3 regions of the Alteromonas sp. 5NS40-0096 genome follow, and region 1 is predicted to be linked to each of the others. Evidence: predicted binding sites of a transcription regulator. Region 1 holds the regulator's gene; each other region holds the start of a gene.

Evidence for each region. Region 1 encodes sigma-54, which starts transcription at its own class of promoters, with help from an activator protein. Its sites were predicted from a motif close to GTTGGCACGNNNNTNGNNT; they were not measured.
Region 2: AC27G9_RS11070 (DUF2726 domain-containing protein) is a predicted target of sigma-54. The motif match lies at 2,666-2,684, and genes of this name have one in related genera.
Region 3: AC27G9_RS08395 (Lcl C-terminal domain-containing protein) is a predicted target of sigma-54. The motif match lies at 2,378-2,396, and genes of this name have one in related genera.

What each region holds. Positions count from the first base shown of each region.
Region 1 is NZ_BAAJLQ010000002.1:275,256-279,512, reverse strand. It holds gene lptA (lipopolysaccharide transport periplasmic protein LptA) at 1-419, shown strand, start outside; gene lptB (LPS export ABC transporter ATP-binding protein) at 419-1,144, shown strand; gene AC27G9_RS07160 (RNA polymerase factor sigma-54) at 1,251-2,735, shown strand; gene hpf (ribosome hibernation promoting factor) at 2,761-3,048, shown strand; gene ptsN (PTS IIA-like nitrogen regulatory protein PtsN) at 3,058-3,501, shown strand; gene rapZ (RNase adapter RapZ) at 3,526-4,257, shown strand, end outside.
Region 2 is NZ_BAAJLQ010000003.1:260,135-264,391, forward strand. It holds gene AC27G9_RS11055 (rhodanese-like domain-containing protein) at 1-180, opposite strand, end outside; gene AC27G9_RS11060 (cobalamin biosynthesis protein CobD/CbiB) at 253-1,197, opposite strand; gene AC27G9_RS11065 (5'-methylthioadenosine/adenosylhomocysteine nucleosidase) at 1,204-1,905, opposite strand; gene AC27G9_RS11070 (DUF2726 domain-containing protein) at 1,999-2,586, opposite strand; gene AC27G9_RS11075 (hypothetical protein) at 2,857-3,246, opposite strand; gene AC27G9_RS11080 (FAD-dependent oxidoreductase) at 3,431-4,257, opposite strand, start outside.
Region 3 is NZ_BAAJLQ010000002.1:562,201-566,457, forward strand. It holds gene AC27G9_RS08380 (LrgB family protein) at 1-610, shown strand, start outside; gene AC27G9_RS08385 (response regulator) at 793-1,788, shown strand; gene AC27G9_RS08390 (PAS domain-containing protein) at 1,788-2,285, shown strand; gene AC27G9_RS08395 (Lcl C-terminal domain-containing protein) at 2,494-4,164, shown strand; gene AC27G9_RS08400 (Lcl C-terminal domain-containing protein) at 4,166-4,257, shown strand, end outside.

The DNA of each region.
Region 1 (4,257 bases):
TGTTCAAAACTGATGTTTACATCACCCAAGGCTCGTTAGTTATCGAAGCGGATGAGGTCGAAGTGGTTGCCACTGATGGCGAAGGCAACGAAGTATTCATCGCGCGAGGCAATCCCGCGAGCTATACCCAGCAAGTCACCGACGGTAAATCGGTGAATGCCAAGGCCAATGAAATTCGCTATGAAGTGAGCAAACGCAAAATTTCACTGAAAGGAAATGCAGAGCTACAGCAAGACACCAGTATGGTGCGCGGTGATACCATTACCTATGACATGGAAAAAGAACAGATGTTGGCACAAGGGTCGGAGCAACAAAATGGCAGAGTCACTACTGTGTTTAGGCCTGAAGCCATCAAAGATCTGACCGACCAAGTCGAATCTAAAGACGAAGATAAAAACGACGAGGACCAACCAAAGTAATGGCTACATTAACTGCCTCTCATTTGGCAAAATCCTATCGTTCTAGGCAAGTGGTACGCGATGTGAGCTTGTCGGTATCCAGTGGCGAAATCGTTGGACTACTCGGCCCAAACGGCGCGGGTAAGACGACAACGTTTTACATGATTGTTGGTTTGGTGCCACTGAACAAGGGTAGCATCCACATTGATGACAACGAACTGACACACCAACCTATGCATGAGCGCGCGCGCCAAGGTATCGGTTATTTACCTCAAGAAGCGTCTATTTTCCGCAAAATGACGGTACACGAAAACGTCATGGCGATTTTACAAACCCGAAAAGACTTAAACCGTCAGCAACAAGAAGAGGAAGCTGACGCTTTGCTGGACGAATTTAACATCAACCATATTCGCAACAGCAATGGGATGAGTTTGTCGGGTGGAGAACGGCGTCGAGTGGAAATTGCGAGAGCGTTGGCGGCCAACCCACAGTTCATATTGCTAGATGAACCTTTTGCTGGCGTCGACCCCATTTCGGTAAACGACATAAAAAAAATAATTCAACATCTGCGCGACCGCGGAATTGGCATCCTAATAACCGACCACAATGTGCGTGAAACCCTTGATGTTTGTGAAAAAGCCTACATTGTTAGTCATGGGGAATTGATTGCTCAGGGCTCCGCAGAGCAAGTTTTAAGCAATCAAAAAGTAAGAGATGTATACCTAGGAGAGCAATTCAAGCTATAGTTAGTATAGCGGGTTACAAATGAGCCAACAGGAACCGCAATTCGGACTTGCACTCGGTTCATTGTTTAAGGTAAAAAAGCAGGAAAATGAGAAAGTTAAGACGTAGATGAAACCTTCTTTACAGCTAAAGTTTAGTCAACAACTCACAATGACCCCTCAGTTGCAACAAGCGATCAAGCTTTTGCAGCTCTCTACGCTCGACTTGCAGCAGGAAATCCAAGAAGCACTCGACTCAAATCCACTCTTAGAAGTCGAAGATATTGGCGATGGCGATCAACCGCAAAAAAGTAACTTAGACAGTGAAAACGATGCCACTGCCGAAGCTCCTGCACCTAGTTCAGATAATATTGAAACCTCTGATGCATTAGAAAAAGACGGGTTACCCGACGAACTTCCTATCGACAGTACATGGGATGAGTATTATTCAGCGTCTTCGGCCCCTGCACCTATGGCAGCATCAGATGACGACCAAGTATTTCAAGGCGAGACCACCGACGATATCCAAGCTCACTTGCTTTGGCAGATGGGTCTGACACCATTTAGTGATATCGACCGTGTAATCGCAATGGCGATTATCGACTCAATCGATGAGTCAGGGTATTTAACGGTAACCGTTGAAGATATTCTGCAAAGTGTGAATACCGATGACGAGACAGAGGAACTTATCGAAGAGGATGAAGTCGAATGTGTATTGAAGCGAATTCAACAATTCGACCCCTTAGGTTCAGGATCTCGGACGCCGCAGGAATGTTTATTGGTGCAACTCAATCAGTTTCCCCCTGATACACCTTGGCTAGCAGAAGCAAAAATGCTGCTAACCGATTACGCGGATTTGCTCGGTAGCAAAGATTACCGAACACTGATGCGTAAGACTAAGCTAAAAGAAGACCAGCTCAGAGAAGCAATGGTGCTTTTGCAAGGGCTTAATCCTAGACCGGGCTCAGCGTTAATTACCAAAGAGCCTGAATACGTCATTCCGGATGTATCAGTCGCGAAGAAGAACGGCCGTTGGGTGGTTGAACTCAACCCGGATAGTTTGCCGAAACTCAGCATTAATCAGCAGTACGCTGCGATGAGTAAAAGTGCGCGAAGCAGCAGTGATTCACAATTTATTCGCTCACATATGCAAGAAGCCAAGTGGTTTATCAAAAGCCTAGAATCGAGAAACGATACGCTGATGAAGGTGGCAAATTGTATTGTCCAACAGCAAATGGGTTTCTTCGAACACGGTCCAGAAATGATGAAACCAATGGTGTTAAACGATGTAGCAGAAATGGTCGATATGCATGAATCCACCATCTCTCGCGTTACGACCCAAAAATATATGCATACGCCTCGCGGTATCTACGAGTTGAAGTATTTCTTCTCGAGCCACGTGGCAACGGAGTCTGGTGGAGAATGTTCGTCAACCGCGATTCGAGCGTTGATCAAGAAACTGGTTGCCGCTGAGACCCCGAGTAAACCATTAAGTGATAGTAAGATTGCTCAATTGTTGGCCGACCAAGGAATTAAAGTTGCCCGGCGGACAATAGCAAAATACCGGGAGTCTCTCTCGATTCCCCCGTCTAACCAACGAAAAAGCCTGATTTAGGCTCCACCTATAAGGAAGACGAAATATGCAAATAAACCTTACTGGTCATCATGTTGAAATAACTGATTCTTTGCGTAACTATGTCGACACCAAGTTCAGCAAGCTAGAACGTCACTTCGACCACATATCTAACGTGCATGTTATCCTCAATGTCGAAAAACTTAATCAAAAAGCAGAAGCTACGATGCACCTTAGCGGAGCGGAAGTGTTTGCCTCATCGGAAAATGAAGACATGTACGCCGCCATCGATAGTATGGTAGACAAGCTTGATCGCCAAGTGATCAAGCATAAGGAAAAACTGAAAAGGCACTAACCCTATCTGATGGATATCACAGCCATAGTCAGCCTGGATCGCACGCAATGTGCGGTCCAGTGCAATAGTAAAAAACGAATTCTAGAGATTATTAGCGAAATTGCCGCTAACAATCACCCGTCTGTTGAACAATCTACCGTATTGAGTGCACTGTTAAATCGCGAACGTATGGGAAGCACGGGAATCGGTAATGGTATTGCTCTTCCCCATGGCAGACTAGCAGGCCTGGAGCGGGTAACCGCAATTATTGTCACCAGCACGCCCGCGATAAATTTTGATGCCATCGATGATCAACCTGTCGATATCTTTTTTGCTCTGCTTGTGCCAGAAGAGCAAACCGAGGGGCATTTGCAGACATTAGCAACCGTAGCGGGTAAACTAAGCGACAAATCGACCGTTAAAGCGATTCGAAACGCCAAAACGAGTGACGACATTCTTCAAGCATTAGCCTAACGCACCATACAGGGAGACGGGGCCGTGAAACTAATTATCATAAGTGGACGTTCAGGCTCTGGGAAATCTGTAGCCTTACGCGCATTAGAAGACTTAGGCTATTATTGCGTAGATAACATTCCTGTTAACCTTTTGCCGACACTCACGCACACTGTGGTGGATGAATACGACCAAGTCGCCGTTAGTATTGATGTTCGAAACTTACCAAAAGATCCCGCAGACCTTGTAGAAATACTGGACTACATGCCTGACACTTGGGATATGACCATCGTCTACATTGATGCCAGTGACGACATTCTAGTTAAACGCTTCAGCGAAACACGCAGATTACACCCCTTAACCAAACTCAATAAGTCCTTGTCTCAGGCCATTAAAGCCGAATCCGGGTTACTCGCCCCTATCGCTGAACGCGCCGATTTGTATATCGACACTGATGGCTTTTCCATCCATCAACTGGCTGAGCTCATCAGAGAGAGAATTTTAGGCAAAAAAAGTTCTCGTTTAGTACTCGTATTTGAATCATTCGGTTTTAAACACGGTATCCCCAAAGATGCGGATTACGTGTTTGACGCCCGCTTTTTACCCAACCCTCACTGGGAACCCGATCTTAAGCACCTCACTGGCCTTGATGTGCCTGTTGAAAATTTTCTCGGGTCTCAACCCATCGTTCCTAAATTCATATTGCAAATACAAAACCTCATTGCCACCTGGTTACCTCACCTCGAGCGAAACAATCGCAGTTACGTGACGGTGGCA
Region 2 (4,257 bases), on a different contig from region 1:
GATTGCTCCGGGTACATGTCCATCAGCATACTCTTCGGGGCTTCTCACATCGAGGATGAGCATCTCCCCTTTCTTTGCCTGCTCAATAATTTCAATAGACGATTCTTGTGTTGTAGCAGAATGGGTATTCGGAATGAACAAGCACATTAAACAAAAAGAAACGAAACGTTTAAACGGCATGGCTAGACTCTCACAATTGGATTTCTGTCAGTCTAATACAATGGTGCGAAGAATCAAAAAAGTCGTATAAAGCTATTTTATTGCCGCAGTGATCAAACCCAATAGCACCAGCAGTACTAACCAAAGAATCGTGTTACGTTGAATGGCGTTGTAAGCGAAAGTCATATCTGAGTATTTCACTAAGCGTTTGCCGCCGACACGGCTGTAGCGGATTTTATGACCAGCATAAATTGCAGGCCCCCCTAATTGAATATCTAATCCACCGCCAAATAATGCGAGCAACCTTGAGCTGGTATCTTGGTGAGGACAACGTCGCCAAGCACTTAGCGCACCAGTAGGTGAGGTGACAATCAACATCAAAGTGGCAGCAAGATAAGTAGGAATTAACGCCATTAGGTTGGTCATTTTTTTCAGTGGAATACCGAAATACCGATAGCCTTGTTGTCTGCTATTCCAGGTCCAGGCAAATTCCAATAAGCAGCGATAGCCCAATGCCACGATAGGCCCAGCCAACACATACCAAAATAGGACGGCACAATATTGCTTGTAGTACCTCAAGAGAAGAGACTCAATTGCCGCTTTTGCTACACCCACTTCAGATAATGAGTCTGTTTCTCTGATGACGACCTGTTTTAGAGTTTGTCTCGCGAGAATCTTTTTTTGTTTGCCAATTGCCAGCTGTACGCGCTGGTATGTCTTCACTACATCGTTGTAATTCAAAGCAAAGAGTAACAAAAGGCCATCAAAGAACCATGGAAACTGTGCAGCAGCAATGAGTATGGTAAGTATTACGCCGATAGGGACTACGAGCACGACAAACCCCAAAGTTGACGAAATGTAGTGTTGAAGCGGCGGTAAGCTTGCTTTGGGTAAGACTTTGTTACCCATCCGTTGAGCGAGAAAGCGGACTAGAGTCAGTGGTTGGATGCTCGCGGGTATCGCCCACATGGTGTTTATTAACGCCACAACAAGTATTACAAATACAGGTTCAAAGCCCGCGAGCGAGATGCCAGACATGGTTTATTATTGGTGACTCAAGTTGTGTATCATATCCATCACTAGTTCGGCCGAATGTTTTGCGGCCACTTCCAGATATTCGTTGAATGATACGGAAGAGGTTTTGCCTGCGATATCTGACAGCGAACGGATAACGAGAAAGGGGACGTCCAGCATATAACAGGTTTGGCCTATTGCCGAGCCTTCCATTTCCGCCGCTTTCATCGCTGGAAATTGAGATCTCAATGTCGCTGCGGCTTCATCGGAACCAATGAAGGCATCTCCAGTGCAAATAAGACCGCGTTTGCAACGTAAGTTTGTCAACTTTTGTGCTGCTTGCTCAGCAGCATCGACGAGGCGCTCGTCGCTGGTATAGTGTTCTGGCATGCCCGCCATTTGACCCAATGCGTAACCGAAGTGAGTTAAATTGGCGTCGTGGTGAATCACGTTTTCACCAATAACGAGATCACCAATGTCTAAATCGGTATCGAATCCTCCCGCCGAACCCGTGTTAACGACGTAATCAGGTGAGAATTGCTCGATCAGTGCAGTTGTGGCAACCGCTGCTGCAACCTTGCCAATTCCACATTTAACTAGCACAACGTGAGTATCGTGAAGTGTGCCTGTGTAAAATGTGAGGTGCTTCCAAGTATGAGTTTCGAGATTCGACAGTGACGCTTTTAGTAACGCCACTTCCTGATCCATGGCGCCGAGGATACCTATTTTCATAAATATGGTTTCGCTGAATTGAAATTGAGCGCTATTTTACTGCAAAGGATAGTCAGCGGGAAGAGACTTCCCGCTGACAGTATTCTTAGCCTACTATGCAGCGGCAGGTCGACTCGAACGCAATGGCCGAGTGGGGCGCGTATTTGGGGCAGGGTTGTGAATGCCAGGTTGCGCTTCTCGCGTCTGGCGTTTGCGATAAGCGACTAACTTGGACTCAACACATTCTTTTATTTCTTCAGTGGAATAGCCCGATTTCACTTTAATTCTAGCATGTGGAACCCCAGCGGCATCTAATGCGCCTGTGGTAAACCAATCACGTTGTGCTTTGTAACTGCCATTGGTATTTTTATGCACCAAATCGATCGCGAGAACTGGGCTCATGTCTCTTCGATCACACAACACAAAATCCAATTGCTTACCCGTCGCTCTTGAAAGAGCCGCAGTAGCTTGCTTTTTGTTGCTAGCCTGACGGACTTGAACAAGGTCATTTAGCTTAACACGACAGACTATACGAAATTCTCGGCCCACTGATTGTTCGAGCAAATTGAGAAAGGTATGCTCCACAGGAGTAAAGAGTTGTTGTCGCCTTTTAAACGGAAAGGCAACTCCGTTGTCTGCCAATTTAATGGCACCGACTGAAACCAAAAGTAACAACATCATTAAGATAATGGCAATTTCCATAGTTCACCTCACAATCTAACGGTACAAACGCGTCAATAGTTTGACGAAGCACGCTCGAAGTGCTTTCGATACCTAGCTAGAGCAAGGGCAATGCCAACATGGTTGTTGTTTACTTTTGAGCGGTAACCATGCGTATTGCATGTGTGACATGTTGAGTAAGCAGAACGCCTTTGTACGATTTGGCAGACCCTACCGCGCGACAGCGGTGTGGCAAAAAACAGCAAACGAGCTTTGGCTAAACGCAGCCTTGGATGTAAGGCGCGCAATGTCCTAGTTTGCGATCACCAAAATATCGATTTGACTGCCTTTGCCATCAGGTGAAATGACAACCCGTAAATTTTCGGATTGATCGATCAATAGCGTCCGTTTATTAAAGGCCGAGTGAACAGAAAAAGTGGGATTCGTTGCTTGGTAATACGCGATTAATGACTCGGGAGTACGAGTGTCGTGGTAAATCATCGACGCCGGAAAGTCATCCTCAAAAAGCTGACACTGTTTTGCTTCTTGGGTCAGAGGCACATTGTGAAATGACGAAGGGCATGAAGACAAAGAAGGCCCTTCTGAAGCCAAAACAACAGGTGATAAGCAAACAGAAGCGGCTGCCAAACTCAGCAATGTGTTGTTGGCTTTTGCTAAATGATTCTTGAATAACACCTTCATACTCTTATCCGAATGACTATCTGAAACCTAAATATAGTGGTGGGGCATGGGCAATGCAACGCAAACCCTCGATTCTTGGGTATGTGTGCGGCAGAAATCGTATGAAAGTTTAGCGGTAAGATGGTTTCAGTAGCGTTACATAAAAAAGCCGAGCAATTGCTCGGCTTTGATTAGGAGGGCAAGGTTATACGCCGAGGTAGTCCATGATACCATCAGCCGCCTTTCTCCCTTCATCAATCGCGGTAACAACGAGGTCACTGCCTCGCACCATGTCGCCGCCGGCGAAGATTTTCGGGTGAGACGTTTGGAATGCAAACTTGCCATTTGCAGGTGCAATCACTCTACCTTTCTGATCCAGAATAATACCGTAATCTGCAAACCATGGCGCAGGGCTCGGCTGGAAGCCAAAAGCAATGATTACCGCATCAGCCTCGATGACGTGTTCTGAGCCCTCTACTGCAATTGCCTGTCGGCGCCCAGCTGCATCGGGTTCACCCATTTGAGTGCGAACAACTTTTACACCTATGGTATTGCCTTGCTCATCTACGGCGATGTCAAGAGGTTGCACATTGAAGTCAAACTTAACGCCTTCCTCTCTCGCATTGACTACCTCACGACGAGAGCCCGGCATGCTCTCCTCATCGCGTCGGTACGCACAAGTTACGCTGTCAGCGCCTTGTCGAATCGACGTTCGCACACAGTCCATGGTGGTATCACCACCACCAAGCACGACGACTTTCTTGCCGCGCATGTCGATGTAGTCAGTGGGATCTTTTTCAAGACCCATGAGGCGGTTGGTATTAGCGATCAAAAAGGGAAGCGCTTCGTAGACACCGGGAGCCGCTTCGTTATCAAAGCCGCCTTTCATGTACTTGTACGTGCCCATTCCGAGGAATACAGCATCATACTCGTTAAGTAGCTGTTCGAACTGAATGTCTTTACCAATTTCGGTGTTGAGAACGAACTCTACACCCATCTCGGTAAAGATTTCGCGACGCAGTTTAACGACAT
Region 3 (4,257 bases), 290 kb from region 1:
TCAACGGGCAGGTGGTACACCGCTATTGCATCCACTCATATTGACTACCGCTGGCGTAGGGCTAGTCATTGTGGCCACCGGAAATGGTGTTGAGCAATATCAACTCGACGCGAGGGCGCTGCATTGGCTATTAGGCCCAGCAACAGTCGCGCTAGCTTTGCCCTTGTACAACAACTGGCAACACGTCAAGCAACAGGGCTGGCGTTTGCTTGTTGCCGTGGGGGTAGGGGGTGTTGTCGCCCCGTTGCTCGCGTGGTTGTCTATTGCCGCCTTTGACCCACCAACGAGTTTAACCATGACCATGCTTGCCAAGTCGATAACAACACCTTTTGCGATGGAAACGGTAGCGCAAATTGAAGGTGTGCCCGCGCTTGTCGCCGTATTTGTGATAACAACAGGCATAGTCGGGGCGGTCGCGTGTGACATCGTATTTCGGTTGTTGAATGTCAGTGATGCCGAGGCACAAGGTTTGGCATTGGGCACCGTCGCTCATGCCGTTGGTACCGCGAAAGCCATTCAAATGAATGAAACGACAGCGGCCATGGCAACAGTCGGTTTATGCATTAACGGTATCATGACTGCGATTATTCTGCCGATAACCTTTGGGTGAGGAAAATATTGTGCATTTAAAATGCAATTCTGTGTTTTCCGGGCAGTATTAGTGGACATTTAACACAGAGATGCTATCTCTTAGACATAACACTTTTTGTTGCTTGTATTTAGCCGTTGTCAGGGATGGGCTTCAAAGGTTAGTGACAAGTGCGATTTATAAACGGACGGTAATTACCTTTCATGTTTTCAGTCTTAGTCTGTGACGACTCTCTCGTCGCCCGTAAGCAAGTGGCAAAATGTTTGCCACAAGATTGGCCTGTATCAGTGCATTTCGCGAAACACGGTGAAGAAGCGGTAGCGTTGCTCAAAGAAGGGAAGGGGCAATTACTGCTACTCGACCTCAATATGCCTGTCATGGATGGCTATCAAACGCTGGAAGCCATTCAGCAGCAGGGCCTCAACACGAAAGTCATTGTCATCTCTGGCGACATTCAACCGGCTGCACATGAGAGAGTGACCAAGCTCGGCGCACTGGATTTCATCCGCAAACCGGTAAATCCCGAGACCTTGCATCAAACCTTGGTGAAGCACAATGTGATGGCCGAGGAAGAAGAGATTAAAGAAGAGCTAGAAGCCCTCGATCCGGATGTGAGAGATTGCTATCAAGAAATTACAAACATTGCGATGGGGCAAGCGGGCGATCACTTAGCGCGAATCCTCAATGTCTTCGTGGAACTGCCCATTCCGAATGTCAATTTGATTGAAGTGTCTGAACTGCACATGATGCTGTCAGACATTGAAACCCACGAGAGAGTTACCGCTGTCTGCCAAGGTTTTCTGGGGCCCGGTGTGCGTGGTGAGGCCTTGTGTATATTGAGTGACTCTAGTTTTCAGGACGTGGCTAAAATCCTCGATATTAAAGGTGAAGTCGACGACCAAATTCAACTTGAAGTATTGATGGACGCGGCGAGCATTTTGATTGGTACGTGCCTGAGTGGCTTGGCGAATCAAATGGATCTGAAGTTCAGCCAAGGGCACCCGATTGTCTTGGGACAACACCGCAATATCAATGAAATCATTGAAATGAACAAGATAAAATGGCGACGCACATTGGCGATTGAATTGAGTTATGGCCTTGAAGGTTACAATGTGCATTGTGACCTGATTTTGCTGTTTACCGAAGATTCCATGGATACCATGAACAAGAAGTTGGCTCATCTATTGGAGGACGAATAATGACAGACGATAGTTTGCAAGAGTTACAAGAATTCCATTGGATGATGGACATGCTTCAAACTGTTGATGTTGGCATTGTCGTGTTGAGCCGTGATTTTACCGTTAAAGTGTGGAATGGTTTCATGGAAAGTCACAGTGGTTTGTTGCCCAGTGATGTGCGCGACAAATCTATTTTCGATCTGTTCCCGAGTATTGAACGCAAGTGGTTTGAGCAAAAGGCTCACCCTGTTTTTGAATTGAAAACGCGAGCGTTTATGACCTGGGAACAGCGCCCCTACTTATTGCAGTTTCCAAACTATCGTCCGATAACGGGCAGCGAACAATACATGTACCAAAACATCACGCTTTCGCCACTGGTTTCGGCCACTGGCACGGTGGATAACATCAGCATGATGATTTATGACGTGACAGACATTGCATTGGGTAAAAAGCAACTAGAAGCGCTTCAAGTTCTGCGCAGTGAAGAACAAGAACGCTACGCTAAACGCGCTCAGTAACAGTGGTCTTTCAACAAGCGATTGTGGTGCACCGCAAGTCAAAGGCGCACCTACCTCCTATATATCACGATTCCTCTTTACCATGCATTCAGTGTGGCAAGCTGCTTGCTTAGCTATTTAGTATCTATAACATTTTCGTTTCGCAAATTGGGTGTTTATGAATGCAGTGACCCTCACAAAGCATAGTTGTTACGTTCGCAAGTGGTTGATGATGAGCGTGATCTTGGTTGTTTCCACACTCGTCGGTTGTGGCGGTGGCTCAGGTGGTGATGACGGCTCAAGTGCTAACCTTTTGGTAAATGCAGGGGCTGATAGAACGGTCACAGAACAAACTTCAGTCACTGTAAGCGGGCAAACCAATAGCGCCGAGGCGCTTACATACCGTTGGTCGTCCACTCCCGTGTTAACGATTACCCATGAAGACACCTCGGTATCGACAGCATCGTTTACCGCCCCCGCAGTGACAAGTGATACTGTGTATACCCTAACACTGACCGCGAATGATGGTAATGGCAATAGCGCTTCAGACAGCGTTGATATCACGGTCGTTGCAGACAATGCATTACCAGTGGCGGTGATCACTGTACCTAGTTGGCCAGATCTCGACGCCAATACCTTTCCTGCTGGCGCAGAAATCACCCTCGATGGCTCGAGTAGTTCTGACGCCGACGCCCAGGATAGCAACCAACCCATCACTGCTTGGCAATGGCAACAAGTTGCCGGAGCGGATGTATTGATTGGGGCAACAACTGACCAGCCGACACTGACGATTACAACGCCCTCAGGCGAGCAAAGAAACACCTTAACGCTATCGTTAACGGTAACAGATGGCGAAGGCGCAACGGCATCGTCTGAAGCGAGCCTTACCATCTTGAGCACTTCTGAGACTTTGCCAACAGTGAATGCCGGTACAAACCAAGGTGTGTTTGGCGGTGAGATAATTGTGCTTGAAGGCGCGGCGTCATCGACCGTCGCATCGGCAAACCCTCTGACCCTAGAATGGTCTAGCAGTGGGCTGAATAGTGTGGTGATAGACGATGCAGATAGCGTTGCAACATTTGCTGTTGCGCCTTCTGTGGATACCGATACCACTGTCACGTTCACGCTGCAAGCAACCGATGCCAATAACAATACAGTTCAAGACAGCATCTCAGTGCAAGTGTTTGCTAAGCCGATTCCATTGCTCAACGATACCGGTGTGTTAGTGCAAGGTACCGAAAACAGCATCGAATCGTCGCAACAAAACGCGTATCCCGGACAGGATGGTCAGTTGGGGCAAGACAGGATTGACGCCCAGGGCGAGTTAGAAAAAGCAGGGCGTGGCGACGCTGGTTTTGACTTTACCTTCCTAAACAGCAACGGCGATGAAGTTGACGATGCGTCTGTAACGGGCTCATGCGTAAGAGACAATGTGACAGGCCTCGTGTGGGAAGTGAAAACCAACGATGGACATTTACACGATGGCAATGCGCTTTTCTCATGGTATTTGTCTGAAAATAATGGTGGTTTTGAAGGCAACCTCAATGGTGTTGATACCACGTGCGCATTGACCAGCTGCAATACCGAAGCCTTCATCAATGAGGTGAACACGCAAGGACTATGTGGCTTTTTCGATTGGCGCTTACCCACTCATGAAGAGCTGCTTTCTCTTGTCCATTTTGGTGTCACATCAACGGCTAGAATCGATATTGAATATTTTCCAGAAACGGGCGATTTGCTCAATGCGCCATTGTGGTATTGGACCTTGCAGCCGGGTGCTGATGGCGTACAAGGTGATGCAGCTCAAAATGCATGGGCCATCGATTTTGCCTCTGGCGTAGACAATTTCTTAAACAAGTCGTCAGCGGCGCGCATTCGATTAGTGAGAGCGGGGAGATAAAATGAAAAAGCATATTGTACTGGGTGTGATGGCTGGCCTATTTTCCTCGTCATTGTTAGCGCAAACCTGTTTGACTGGCGCTCCGGAAACATC